2 regions of the Cytobacillus sp. OWB-43 genome follow, and region 2 is predicted to be linked to the other one. Evidence: riboswitches for the same ligand, from Rfam matches in the RefSeq annotation. Region 2 holds a riboswitch; the other holds the start of a gene.
What was found. Region 2 has a riboswitch for lysine ahead of U9M49_RS09530 (aspartate kinase). Riboswitches for the same ligand answer to the same signal wherever they lie in the genome.
Positions count from the first base shown of each region.

Region 1: it holds a riboswitch for lysine, as region 2 does, so the genes downstream of both, U9M49_RS12260 (transporter substrate-binding domain-containing protein) here and U9M49_RS09530 (aspartate kinase) in region 2, are expected to answer to the same signal.

Region 1 covers NZ_JAYEFF010000002.1:500,887-508,511, reverse strand. Annotated here, with positions in the region: gene U9M49_RS12280 (class I SAM-dependent methyltransferase) at 1-138, shown strand, start outside; gene U9M49_RS12275 (sulfite exporter TauE/SafE family protein) at 423-1,139, shown strand; gene U9M49_RS12270 (ketopantoate reductase family protein) at 1,224-2,270, opposite strand; gene U9M49_RS12265 (methyl-accepting chemotaxis protein) at 2,414-3,901, shown strand; lysine riboswitch at 4,032-4,216, shown strand; gene U9M49_RS12260 (transporter substrate-binding domain-containing protein) at 4,346-5,191, shown strand; gene U9M49_RS12255 (amino acid ABC transporter permease) at 5,374-6,132, shown strand; gene U9M49_RS12250 (amino acid ABC transporter ATP-binding protein) at 6,157-6,891, shown strand; gene U9M49_RS12245 (iron-containing alcohol dehydrogenase family protein) at 7,131-7,625, opposite strand, start outside.
Region 2 covers NZ_JAYEFF010000001.1:1,928,184-1,935,808, forward strand. Annotated here, with positions in the region: gene U9M49_RS09505 (5'-nucleotidase C-terminal domain-containing protein) at 1-466, opposite strand, end outside; gene sdhB (succinate dehydrogenase iron-sulfur subunit) at 758-1,531, opposite strand; gene sdhA (succinate dehydrogenase flavoprotein subunit) at 1,564-3,315, opposite strand; gene U9M49_RS09520 (succinate dehydrogenase cytochrome b558 subunit) at 3,388-3,996, opposite strand; gene U9M49_RS09525 (YslB family protein) at 4,444-4,920, shown strand; gene U9M49_RS09530 (aspartate kinase) at 5,018-6,247, opposite strand; lysine riboswitch at 6,402-6,582, opposite strand; gene uvrC (excinuclease ABC subunit UvrC) at 6,652-7,625, opposite strand, start outside.

The sequences.
Region 1 (7,625 bases), on a different contig from region 2:
GCCAGAGGACCGAGAGTATCATCTGGGGATATGATGAAGGCAATGGAAAATGCCGGTTTTAGCGATATGAAAATGACCGTTTCTCCGCGGAAATTAGGAAGTGAGCCAGTTTATATCATTAGGGCAGTAAAGAAGTAATGAATGCTTTAATTTAAAGCAACAGTAAATTATAAAGAGTCGTAATAAAATAAAAATGATTGCAACGTGAAAATAGATATATTCGTATCCAACAAAGCTTTTTGAACGAATCCTGCACCCCTATAACTAAGAGGCACTTTCTTATCTTAATTTGATAAGTCCCCACACTAATTTCTCGTTCCACGTGAAACAAACGGTCCATCTTATGAGGGTTTTTGTTAGCTGAAATGGTAAAATAGAGACAGGGGAGAAAGTTTCTGTAATAGTGAAGGTGGTTTGCTCAATTGCTCATTTTATATATACTTCTTATTTTAGTTGCATCTATATTACAGGCGAGTACGGGATATGGCTTTTCTATTCTAGCGACGCCATTTTTACTGCTGTTTTTTGAGCCGATGGAGGCCATTCAAATCAACTTAATCTTATCTTTGTTTATTTCGATTGTCATGATAGGGAAAGTCAAGGTCGATGTTGATCAAAAAGTGTTAAAACGACTCATCATCGGCAGTATTTTTGGTTTACCTATAGGGATGGTCATTTTTCTTTGGTTACCGCTTAACTGGCTAAAACTAGGGATAGGTATTCTAATCTTGGTTTTGACTGTGTTGATGATTGCTCAATTAAAGATGAAGCAAACGAGAAATAGAGATTATGGCGCTGGTGGGCTATCTGGAACATTAACGACAAGTATTGGTATGCCTGGTCCGCCGTTATTATTGTATTTCTCGGGCACCAAAACGAATATGGAAATTCTCAGAGGAACGACAATTGCTTTTTATTTATATATCTATGTAATCAGTCTGGCTATCCAAATGGTTGTCGCCGGTACTACACAAACAGTTTGGCTCGCTAGTTTGGTTGGAGCTCCTGTGGTACTAATTGGTATATTTTTAGGACAATTACTATTTAAAGTCATGAGCCAAAAGTTTTTCTCAATTATTTCCTACTTCATCCTTTTATTTACTGGATTATACTTATGTATTAACCAATTAATTCTCTAATTCTGCATGGGAATGAGGAAGGAAAAAAGGCTGGTGAGGGGTTTGATTTCGCGCGTCTCACTCAGCCTGTCTTTCAAGTATGGATTAATGAATAGCAAATTCTTTGTTTAATAGGGACTCAAATGCTTTAATATTTTCATTAAAGTCCGGCAGTTGGTTTGTTTCTTCTGCTTGTTTGATCATGCTTGTGACAAGGTCATTTACTGGAGTAGATACTTGTAGGGCGTTCCCTTTTGTTGAAATGTAACCATTAATATAATCGACTTCTGTTTGTAATCCTTTTTCTAAATCTTGTAGCATACTAGCTTTGAGCAGTGCTTGAGGACCAAATGCTTGTTTAGCAACTTGGATGACCATAGGTAGATTGCTCTTGTCTTCGTTAATAGAGAAGATTCCAACATTTACACCAGCTAGTTCGCTAAATTGAATGTTATTCGCGTAACCAACTTTTAACGTTTCATCAGCTAGCATCACTGCACTTGTGACAGCTGCCTCGTTATTCAAAATATCTCCATATGTACAACCTAGTGCTGCCGACATACCACTCATCGCTACATTAACAAGAAGTTTGGACCATTTTGTACCGATTAGATTATTTGAAACGATTGTGCCACCGACATCTTCAAGAACGGTTTTTACTAGGTTCACGCGGTCAGTAATCTGTCCGTCTAACTCACCAATTTGAAAAGCGTGAGCAGAGAATGCCTCTTTGTCTGATGTTAATTGTGATACACCTGGTTTTACCCAAGTAGCACCAAACTCTACAGAACCACCAATAATGATGGATGAACCAAGTGATTCTACTAAACTTTCTTCTGGAACACCATTTTGTAAAGAGAGTAATATACTTGCTTCGTTCATATGCGCTTGAAGTTGTAGGAGCACTGATTTATTGTATACTTGCTTTGTTAAAAGTAAGACAAGGTCATAAATGCCAGTCATTTCATGTGGCGTGATGGCTTTCACAGAAGCCTGCAAGTTTACAGTCCCCACAACTGTTGCGCCGTTACTGTTTAAGGCATTAATATGGTCAGTATTTACATCGATGCATTCCACATGATGTGCCCCTTTTGATAAGTGTGCCCCAATAATCGTCCCTAAAGATCCTGTTCCCATGATAGCAATTCTCATTATGCATCCTCCTAAAATATTTAGTTGTAAAGCACTAACATAAAAGTTAATCATACCGAAATAAATAATAGAAATAAAAGAAAAAAAACCCAAATAATAGGCTTAAAGTCCTTGTTTTTGGATTAAATTAGGAGGAAAAATAATTGGGTACGCAAAAGAATGAATTATTAAGAGTTCATAAAGTGAATATGTGGGGATTGATGACATTAGCTGTTTTATTAGTCTTACCTATTGTTATTGACCGGGGTTTGAGCGATACAATTGTCATTATGTGTGCTGGGATTTCTGTCATTGTCATGGCTATTGTTCTGTATTTTTTGCGTATCAATGATTACGTAAAGGGCTTTTTATATGCTGCTATACCAAACCTCATTGTGATGATGCTCTTTTTTGTGGACGGATATGCATTGAATAAGCATTATATTTTATTCTTAACGATTGCAATGGTGGTGCTATATTTTAAGAAAGAAATGATTGTTGCTTTTTCTGTATTCTATAATGTTAGTTTTATTGCTACCTACTTTATAATTGGCCATCAGTTATTAGGAGAAAGTAATAGTGTCCGGAGTATTTTTACTATTATTCTTGTCGCCAACGGGATTTTGTACTTATTTTATTTATTAGCTAGTTGGGGTAGGGAATTAATTGACCAAGCAGAGCAAAAAGAAACGGAGTCAAAGGACCTCCTCATACAGTTGCAAGACACCTTTGGTTCAATAGATAAAGGTACAGTGACTCTAGAAAATCATATTGGACTTTTTAAGCAAAATATTGAAACGATACATGAGTCAAGTCAACAAGTATTAGAAGCTGCTCAACAGATGGCTACAAGTATTCAAGAAGAAGCGAACAGCTTAAATATTGTCAATGATTCTATGAGTCAGTCTTTACAAAATACAAAAGAATCTGTTGCCATTTCAGAAGGTGTCGTAGAAAAGTCGGAGAATATGAATGAGAAAGTACAAGATGGTTTAAATAAGATAGTCGATGTTACATCGCATATGAATACTGTAAATACAACGATTAGTGTGACAGCATCGACGGTATCAGATGTTCATTCAAGTATGGAACAAGTGAATAAATTATTAGCAGGCATTAAACAAATTGCCGATCAAACTAATTTACTCGCATTAAATGCAGCAATTGAATCAGCAAGAGCCGGAGAGCATGGGCGAGGGTTTGCGGTCGTTGCAGATGAAGTAAGGAAGTTAGCTGAGCAAAGTGCTGAAATCACGGTGGCGATCTCTGAAGTGACGAATACTCTTTTCACTCAGTCTCTTGAAGCACGTAAAAGCTCTCTTGAAGGGGAAGGTGCTGTAAAGCAGGGACAAGCACTTCTAACAGAGATATCTGCCTTTTTCAACGAGATACAAACATCATTACAAGAAAACAACTTAGAGTTAGTGAGAGGTGTCAATGAAGTTTCCGCTGCCACAGAAAAATTTGAACAAATTCAAGAGCAGATTGAAAATATGGCAAATATATCAGAGGAGAACGCCGCAGCTACAGAGGAAATCGTTGCTATCATAGAAGATGAACATGAGATGGTGTCAAACGTAAATCATTCGGTAGCGGATATTAATCGTTTGAGCATACAGTTAAAAGAGTTAGCTTCAAGCCAACAAGCTTAACATTGGTAATTATGCTCTAATCAAAAGGTTGTGCGAAAAAAGGACCAATTTTCCATAGAGTTTATATTGACAGACGCTATTAAACTATTGTAGCCTAATAGATATCAAATTGAATAAACCTCACTTTTTCTGGTGGGGTAGAGGCGCGGTATTTAACAGTCTTTAGTAGAGTGATAAGGCATGATGAGACTAAAGAGAAGGAAATATCGCCGAAATGTGCTATACCCGTTTGTATAGCATGTTGGGTCTGCAGTGAATAATTGCAGGACTGTCTTAATAAATTTACCCGATTTATTAAGGTGCACTATCTCTAAAATGGGAAAAGTAGAGGATTTAGGCGGAAGAATAACAAGGACCTGAGTTCATCTCAGGTCTTTTTTTGTTATTCTTTTTCTTAATTCGGAATAGTTTAATTAGTAGAAAAATATATTAGGGGGAATAGAGATGAAAAAGAGATTTGCTTTACTAGCTATGGCTATAGTACTGAGTATGTTTCTAGCTGCTTGTGGTTCAAATGATGAGGCTGAAGGAAGCACAGGTTCAGGTGGAAAAGATAAAGACGTTTTTCGCGTAGGACTAGAGGCGGGTTATGCGCCATTTAACTGGACGCAAATGGATGATAGCAATGGCGCAGTAGCAATTGAAGGTAATTCAGAGTTTGCAGGCGGTTACGATGTTGAGATTGCGAAGAAGATAGCAGAAGGTTTAGGAAAAGAGTTAGTAATTGTGAAAACAAAATGGGATGGATTAGTACCATCATTAAGTTCAGATAAAATTGACGCTATTATTGCTGGTATGTCACCAACAGCAGAACGAAAAGAAACGATTGATTTTTCCGATAACTATTACGAATCTGATTTAGTCATGGTAGTGAAAAAAGGTGGCGATTACGAAAATGCCACATCCATTCAAGACTTCAGTGGGGCAAAGGTTACTGCCCAATTAAATACATTTCATTATTCAGTAATTGATCAAATTGACGGCGTACAACAGCAAACAGCGATGGAGAGCTTCCCTGCTATGCGTGTTGCATTAGAGTCTGGAATTATTGACGGCTATGTTTCTGAACGTCCGGAAGGTGTAAGTGCTTCAGCTGCTAATGATAACTTTGCGATGGTTGAATTTACTGAAGGATTTGAGACAAGTGAAGAAGATACTGCCATTGCAGTAGGGGTGAAAAAAGGTAGCGAATTAACAGATAAAATCAATGAAATCCTTGCAGATATTTCTGAAGAAGAGCAAAAAGAATTAATGGATGCTGCTATTGAGAATCAGCCAGCGGCAGAATAACTAAATGAGCCGGCTGCATGAGATGTAGCCGGTTTTATATCGAGAAGAAGGTTAGGAGAGACATGAGAAATAAACAACTAGGGTAGCGCATCCTCTCCGTCGTATTAAACCTTTGAAGCGCAAATCCTTAGCAGATTGATTGGTAATGGCCAATCATGATGAGAGAAAAGGAGATCATTGTTATGAGTATAGAATGGATTATTCGCATCGTTGTCGAATATTGGCCAATGTTTTTACGAGGCGCCGGTGTGACATTAGTCATTGCCTTAATTGGTACCGTTTTCGGTGCCCTAATTGGTTTGTTGTCAGGCATTCTTCGAACAATACCAATACCTGAGAATGGTCCTAAACGGTTGTTATTAAAAATAGTGAATTTCTTGTTATCTGCTTATATTGAATTCTTTAGAGGCACACCAATGATTGTACAGGCAATGGTTATTTTTTACGGGGCAGCAATGGCCTTTGGCTATCAAATGGATCCGCTCATTGCTGGTATCGTTATTGTTTCCATTAACACGGGTGCTTATATGGCTGAGATTGTTCGTGGAGGGATTATTTCTGTCGACCCAGGTCAATATGAGGCAGCCCAAGCCATTGGGATGAACCATTTGCAAACAATGATGAATGTTGTTTTACCTCAGGTCATTCGAAACATTCTTCCAGCTACAGGTAATCAATTTATCATTAATATAAAAGATACTGCCGTGTTAAGCGTGATTTCTATATCTGAATTATTTTTCCAAACGAATTCAATTGCAGGGAATAATTTCCGCTACTTTGAGTCATTCTTTGTTGTTTGTATTATTTATTTCGTTATGACTTATACCGTTACATTAATTCTACGCTATATTGAAAGAAGAATGGATGGACCGGAAAATTACGTCGTTGCAGGTGAAATGGATACGGCAGAAGATATCAAAAGGAAAACAACAGGAGCATAGGTGGCGGAAAGGAGAGTTGGAAAAGTGAATACAGTTGTTGATATTCAAGGGTTAAGTAAGTCTTTTGGTAGTCATGAAGTATTAAAAGATATTAACTTCTCAGTGAATAAAGGAGAAGTAGTTACAATCATCGGCTCATCAGGGTCTGGGAAATCGACCCTATTAAGATGTGTCAATCTATTAGAAAAACCAAGTGGTGGACAAATTATCTATAACGGTGAAAATATCCTCGACGATAAACATAATGTCCATCAATATCGTAAAAATCTCGGCATGGTTTTTCAATCTTTTAATCTATTTAATAACCATAATGTATTGGGAAATTGTGTTGTTGGGCAAATAAAAGTATTAAAGCGTTCAAAAGAGGAAGCAGAAAAAATCGCGAAGAAATATTTGCGTGTGGTCGGGATGGAGGCTTATGTAGAAGCTAAACCAAGACAGCTTTCCGGAGGTCAAAAACAGCGTGTGGCGATTGCAAGAGCACTTTCAATGGAGCCAGATGTGATGTTGTTTGATGAACCAACCTCAGCACTCGATCCTGAAATGGTTGGCGAAGTGTTAAAGGTGATGAAGGAACTGGCTGGCACAGGCCTGACCATGCTTATTGTCACCCATGAAATGGAATTCGCCCGTGAAGTGTCGGATCGCGTTGTCTTCATGGATAAAGGCGTCATTGCTGAAGAAGGGACACCAGAGCAACTATTCAATAACCCCAAAATGGAAAGAACCAAAGCTTTCCTACAACGTACACGTAACTAAAAGAAGCTTGCCCGATTTAATAATTAAATTGGGCAAGCTTCTTTTAGTTTTAGCCTCTCGTACGGAACGTTGTTAAAAGCTTTGGAATTGGATCAGAAGTTTGTCGGTCCTTTGGTAGAAGTTGAGCCGCGACAAAGATGAATGAACTACATTCGTAAGATCAACTTATGCTGTCGTATTTCCGCTCCAGAATTAAGCTTATTCATGTCTAGCTCGGAAGGACTGCTCTTTTTTCTTAGTTAATGATAAATTTTCTCGTCTATATTCACAGGTAAGACCTTTTTATAAATGGCTTCAATATCTTCTTTCACTGCTTTTCTTGGATTATAATGTACGGTTCCATGATCGTTCATTGCATCTTCTGCTAGTTGGGCGATATCTTCATCTGTAAAGTGGTGGTCGAGATGCGCAAAATTTTGTGGAATATCAATAGAATACATTAATTCTTCTACTAATGGAATAAGAGTTTTGCCTGCTTGTTGCATACTAACGGAATGTAAGGATGGATCAATCATGCGTGCAATTGTTGCATATTTTTCTGTTGATGCTGGAAGATTGTAGGCAATCACTTTTGGTAGTATAACAGCATTCGAAAGTCCATGGGGGACACCGTAGCGTGCAGACATTGGATGTGATAAGGAATGAACAATCCCTAATCCACCGAGGCTAAATGACATGCCAGCCAATGTACTAGCAAGATGGACTTGCCCCCTTGCTTCTAAATTGTCTGCATG
Region 2 (7,625 bases):
CACCATCAGATGGCTCTTCCTCTTCCCCATCATCAGGGTTTCCATCAGCAAATGTAAATGCAGTTGGATTTTTCAAGCCAGGTACGGTAAAATATGCTTCAAGATTGCCTGTTATTTGTACTTTTTCACCTATAATATCAGGGTTAGTCTGTAAGCCAAATGTCGCACGAAAGCTGCTAGACACTTGCACAGGTAAAATTTTTGACGAATCTTGTTCATTCGCATCATCAGCTATCGCAATATTATAGTCATTACTAAAAGGTGGATTAAAATTGTAATTATTCGTCGAAACTGTATGACCTACTATGTAACCTTCTACTGTTGCATTTCCTTCGTTATTTTCAATCGCTTCATTCACCGTCAATACATCTTCTTGTGCTGCTTGTCCCGCTAGAGGGCTGAAGCTAGAAAATATTAACATAAAAATCATCAATAAGGCCAACCATCGATTACTAGCTAATTTCATTCTGTTCCTCCTTCAAATTATTATTAATCTTTCAACAACTGAAATATACCAGTTTTTCTATGATTCGTGTTTATTTATAACAAAAATTCTACATTTTTTGCCAAAAATAAGCTGAAAGTACTTTCTTCATTCATCAATTAATAGGTATTTTGTTTTATTATTATGAATTTTCAGTACGAATTGCTTAATAACTATTAAAATATTGCTCCTTCAAACGAAGATCACACTCTTACCCTTTTACTGGATAAAAAAAACACTGAGGCTATAAGCCTCAGTGTTCTATAAAATCTATTACACACGGTCACTTCCAAAGAAGTTTTTGAAAGATTGTAATGTTGTATCACGGTTAAGCGCGGCAATTGATGTTGTTAAAGGAATACCTTTAGGGCAAGATTGCACACAGTTTTGTGAGTTACCACAGTTAGCAAGACCACCGTCACCCATAATTTCCTCTAAACGATCTGCCTTATTCATTTCACCCGTTGGATGAGAGTTGAATAAACGCACTTGAGAAAGTGGTGCCGGTCCGATAAAATCAGATTTGCTGTTTACATTTGGACACGCTTCTAAACATACACCACAAGTCATACATTTTGATAATTCATAAGCCCATTGGCGTTTTTTCTCTGGCATACGAGGCCCTGGACCTAAATCATATGTTCCATCAATCGGAATCCATGCTTTTACTTTTTTCAATGAATCAAACATGCGACTACGATCAACTTGTAAATCACGTACTACCGGGAATGTTTTCATTGGTGCTAAACGAATTGGTTGTTCTAATTGGTCGATCAGAGCTGTACAAGATTGACGCGGTTTGCCATTAATGACCATAGAACAAGCTCCACAAACTTCTTCCAAACAGTTCATGTCCCAAGTAATTGGTGTTGTATGCTCCCCTTTTGTATTTACCGGGTTTCTTCGAATTTCCATTAGAGCAGAGATCACATTCATATTTGGACGATAATCAAGTTCAAATTCTTCTACATAAGAATCTGAATCAGGACCATCTTGTCTTGTAATTTGAAATAATACGGTTTTAGACTTTACTGCTGCTTCTGACACGATTAATTACTCCCCTTTCATCGAGTTTTCTCTTAATGTTTCGTTGTATAGTCACGTTTACGTGGCTTAATCAAGCTGATATCCACTTCATCGTAATGGAATTGTGGCGCTGATTTGCCATCAACGAATTTAGCCATAGTTGTTTTTAAGAATTCATCATCATTTCGATCAGGGAATTCTGGTTTATAATGGGCACCGCGGCTTTCGTTACGGTTATATGCACCAATTGTAATAACACGAGCTAATTGAAGCATATTTTGTAATTGACGAGTAAACGCCGCCCCTTGGTTACTCCATTTTGCTGTATCGTTAATGTTGATATTTTCATATCTCTCTAACAATTCAACAATTTTAGCATCTGTTTTTAATAAACGATCGTTATGACGAACAACTGTTACATTATCAGTCATCCATTCACCAAGTTCTTTGTGAAGGATATATGCATTTTCTGTTCCATCAAGAGACATGATTTTATTCCATTTCTCTTGTTCTTGTTGAACTGCACCTTCGAATAATGAAGAAGATAAATCTTCACTTGATTTCTCTAATCCTTCAATATATTCAAGCGCTTTTGGTCCAGCAACCATACCACCATAAATGGCAGAAAGCAATGAGTTAGCTCCAAGACGGTTACCACCATGTTGTGAATAATCACACTCACCTGCAGCAAACAATCCAGGGATATTTGTCATTTGATCATAATCTACCCATAAACCACCCATTGAATAGTGAACAGCTGGGAAGATTTTCATTGGTACTTTACGAGGGTCATCACCTTGGAATTTCTCGTAAATTTCAATAATACCACCCAATTTAATATCTAATTCTTTCGGGTCTTTATGTGAAAGATCAAGGTAAACCATGTTTTCACCATTGATACCTAGTTTTTGGTTTACACAAACATCAAAGATTTCTCGTGTAGCAATATCACGAGGAACTAAGTTACCGTATGCCGGATATTTTTCCTCTAAGAAATACCAAGGTTTCCCGTCTTTATATGTCCAAACACGACCACCTTCACCACGTGCAGATTCACTCATTAGACGTAGTTTGTCATCTCCTGGTATAGCAGTTGGATGGATTTGAATGAACTCACCATTTGCATAATACGCGCCTTGTTGATAAACGATTGATGCAGCAGAGCCTGTATTAATAATAGAGTTAGTTGATTTACCAAAAATAATTCCCGGTCCACCAGAAGCCATAATGACAGCATCTGCTGCGAATGATTGGATTTCCATTGTTTGTAGGTTTTGCGCTACTACCCCGCGACAAACTCCGTCATCATCAATGACAGTTCCCAAGAACTCCCACCCCTCATATTTTGTTACTAACCCTGCTACTTCGTGACGACGCACTTGCTCATCCAATGCATAAAGCAATTGTTGACCTGTTGTCGCACCAGCAAAAGCAGTACGGTGATGCTGTGTTCCGCCAAAGCGTCTAAAATCTAATAACCCTTCAGGTGTACGGTTGAACATAACACCCATACGGTCGAATAAGTGAATAATTCCAGGTGCTGCTTCTGCCATTGCCTTAACTGGAGGTTGGTTAGCTAAGAAGTCACCACCATAAATTGTATCATCAAAGTGAATCCAAGGAGAATCCCCTTCACCTTTTGTATTTACTGCTCCGTTAATACCACCTTGGGCACAAACAGAGTGAGAACGTTTAACCGGCACTAAAGAAAATAATTCTACTTGTCCGCCAGCTTCAGCAATTTTAACAGTTGCCATCAATCCGGCTAATCCGCCACCGACAACAATAACCTTTCCTTTACCCATATCTGACTCACTCCCTTAATACTAATACCTCTAAAAAAAACCGAACAAATTATAGAAAAATGTATGTATTCATTACACGAAAGCAAAAATAGCACGAATACCTACAATTGATAATGCGATAAAAATGACTAAAGTTACATAAGTTGAAATCAATTGTGATCTAGGAGATACTGTAATTCCCCAGCTTACCATGAAGGACCATAAACCATTTGCAAAGTGGAAAATTGCAGATAATACACCAACGATGTAAAATGCTAACATGAATGGGCTAGACAAAATATCAGCCATCATATCATAATTTACTTCGGCACCGAACATTGCTGCAATACGAGTCTCCCAAACATGCCAAACGATGAAAATCAATGTAATTACACCGGTTACACGTTGAACTAAGAACATCCAGTTTCGGAAAAATCCGAATCTTGAAGTGTTATTTTTTGCTGTAAACGCAATGTAAAGACCGTAAATTGCATGATATAACAAAGGTAAGAAAATAATAAATATTTCTAGGAAATATCTAAAAGGAAGACTTTCCATGAAATGTGATGCGCTATTAAATGCCTCTTCTCCCCTAGTTGCAAAATGGTTCACTACTAAGTGTTGGATCAGAAAGACCCCAACAGGTATAACTCCAAGTAATGAATGCAATCTGCGATTTAAAAACTCTCGATTACCCGCCATAAGTTTACCCCCTTGAATTTGTAGCATGACACGCTGAATATGTACATAACAAATCCTTCGCATCACTAAGAAAATGCAAATCATTTTCAAAACATTTATATGACATGTCCATTTTACTCCCATCGCCCATTAGCGTCAAGAAAACGGATACAGATTTTGTCGATATTACGAAAATTTTTTCTATTCTAGTTTCACTCAAAAAACCAATGATATAGTTTTTTCAACCCTATTTGGCGGTATATTAAAATAGCTTAAATCACGCAATAATATTCATATTTTACGCATAAAAATGCATTTACATTAGATTATTATTAGTGTTAAGATTATTCCCATAATTTACACCAGTTTTACAAACTAAAAATTTTTCCCTTTTCACTGTACGTATTCGTTTTTTCCAAGTAAATTGTATATATTAGACTTTATGAAAGAGGGGAGATTTAGCATAATATGCCATCTCAAGAAGCCCAAATAGAACAAACCGAAAACATGGCAGAATCAATTGAACCAAACAAAGAAATGATTTCATCCTTTGGCTATGAATTAATTAGAGAAGAACTTTTACATGATTTACTAGGTAAAGACGCACCAGATATCTTATACTGGGCAGGCAAGAGACTAGCACGTAAATATCCTCTTCAAACAGAAGAAGACTTATTCAGCTTCTTTGTCGAGGCTGGTTGGGGAAAATTAACGAAAAACCTCGAAAACAAAAAAGAAATCGAATACGAGTTAACAAGTGAAGTCATTCAAAAGCGCTGTAAAGAAAATGCTCACGCAACATTCCAATTAGAAGCTGGTTTTATTGCTCAACAAATCGAACAGAAAAAAGAAGTGATTTGCGAAACATTCGAGCACCCACGTAAAAAAGGTGGAAAGGTCCTCTTCACAGTCAAATGGGATAAAAAGGACATTATCCACACCTAATAAATATACCCAACAGTAAAAAAAATCCAAACATCATTCTTTTTAAGGCGTTTAAATGGTGTTTGGATTTTCCTATCTTATACTACTGCTAGCTCATTTAATTTTTTATTAAATCCCCAGCTAAATTAAACGTTTGATGTAAAGCTTGAGCAGCATTTAACATATGCGCTTGGTCGATCACAGCCGAGACCTTTATTTCAGATGTACTGACCATCTTTACAACGATGTTATTAGCAGCTAATACATTAAACATCTCCGCTGCTACTCCTGGGTTTGAAATCATTCCTGAACCGACAATCGAGATTTTCGCCAATTGTGATTCCCATTCAATCTGATCATAACTTAAGGCTTCTCGATTTTTTTCTAGTATTTTCACAGTCTCTGTAAGATCTTGGTTTTTAATTGAAAAAGATAAGCCTGATGATTTATCATCTGTAATACTTTGTATAATAATATCAACATTTATATGTTCTTTCGCCAAGAGTGAAAAGATGGATGAAAGGCTTATTAAAGGGTCTTTAATCCCTAGGACAGATACCCTTGTAATATCATCTTCAAAAGCAACCCCTCTAACAACTAAGTTCTCTTCCATTTCCGCAACCTCCTCAATAATTGTTCCTTCTTCTCGTTCCATACTGGAACGTACTTCAAGCTTTACATTGTAATTTTTTGCAAACTCAACTGCTCTTGGGTGTAGAACGCCTGCACCAAGATTAGCTAATTCAAGCATTTCATCGTAAGAGATTGATGGAAGCTTTCTTGCATTTTTTATATAGCGTGGATCAGTTGTGAATACACCTGTTACATCAGTGTATATATCACATTTGTCCGCTTTTAATACTGCTGCAAGAGCCACGGCTGTTGTATCAGAGCCACCCCGACCTAATGTCGTTATTTGGCCAGTCTCACTTAAACCTTGAAAACCCGCTACGATAACAATTCTCCCTTTCTTTAACTCTTGTGAAACAGGCTTTGTGTCAATATCAGTGATTCTTGCGTCACCATGTACTGATTCCGTTTTAATCCCTGCTTGCCAGCCTGTATAGGAAGTTGCCTCATAACCTTTGGAATTTAATGCAATTGTTAATAAGGAGATTGTAACTTGCTCACCTGTAGATAACAACATATCCATTTCTCTCTTACTTGGAGCAGGTGATAATTCTTTTGCCATACCAACTAATTGATCAGTCGTTTTGCCCATAGCCGACACAACGACAACGATATCATTACCATTATTTTTTTCTTCAATGACACGGTTGGCTACATTTTGAATATGATCAACCGAGCCTACGGAGGTTCCACCAAATTTTTGTACAATTAAGCCCACTTTTCTCCCCTACTTTCAAGTCATTCGTTTTTATTCCCTGCCGCCTGTATGTACAACCAACACATTTCTACCCATATTCGGCATAAAAAAAAGCAATGAGATGAAACCCATCCCATTGCTGTGTAGTCAAACGTATGAACAATCTACGCACACACAGTGAGATAGCCCTCCAAGACAGATAGTCTTGACAATCCTGCATTTATTCAATGCAGAACCAGCGAAGAAAATATTGAGTCTTTCTTCACTTCGGCGAATATTCCCTTTCAAAGTCCTTCAAACGAAGCTCAATCTTCTAAGGAACTTTTACTAATGAAACTCGCACCTCTACCTTCACTTTCAAGTTAAAAAGTGATTTGATATAAAGTTAAAAACACTATACCATATTTGTTTTTTTCAGACAATGTCTATTCATGTAACTTTTCATAAAGTTCTTGTGCAACTTTTAATGGTAAGCCAGATTCCCTAAGGTCTTCTACACTAGCTGATTTCATTTTTTTTACAGAACCAAAATCTTTTAATAACTGCTTTTTTCTTTTTTCCCCAATACCATCAATTTCATCAAGAAGTGACTGAAATGCACTCTTTCCACGAACTTGTCTATGAAATGTAATCGCAAATCGATGCACTTCATCTTGAATACGTTGTAATAAATAAAATTCCTGGCTATTTCGAGCGAGGGGAATGATCATTAATGGATTTCCATAAAGAAGTTGAGATGTTTTATGCTTATCATCTTTGACTAATCCTGCTAGTGGAATATCTAAACCGAGTTCATTCTCAAGCACATCTCGAACGACTTCAACATGTCCTTTTCCACCATCAATGATAATTAAATCAGGTAGGGGTAGCCCTTCTTTTAAAACCCGGCTATATCTCCGTCTCGTCACTTCCCTCATAGATTCATAATCATCTGGTCCTTTAACTGACTTAATCTTATATTTCCGATACTCCCTTTTTGCAGGCTTACCATCGATAAAGACAATCATTGCTGAGACAGCATCGGTACCCTGGATATTGGAGTTATCAAAAGCTTCAATGCGATAGGGTGTGTAAATTCCTAGCTCCTCACCTAAGCTTTCTATTGCATTCACCGTTCTTTTCTCATCACGTTCAATAAGCGAGAATTTTTCTTTTAAAGCAATCTTTGCATTTTTATAGGCAAGTTTCACTAGTTCTTTTTTTCTCCCTCTTTGAGGAATAAATATTTTCACATCCAAAAGCTGCTCAGCCATCGTCACATCAACAGAGTCTGGCAAGTAGATTTCCTTTGGTTTAAAATGGTTAGCTTGTTCATAAAAACGGCCGAGATAGGTGAGCATCTCTTCTTCAGGCTCATTATAGATTGGAAACATAGACACATCTCTTTCAATGAGTTTCC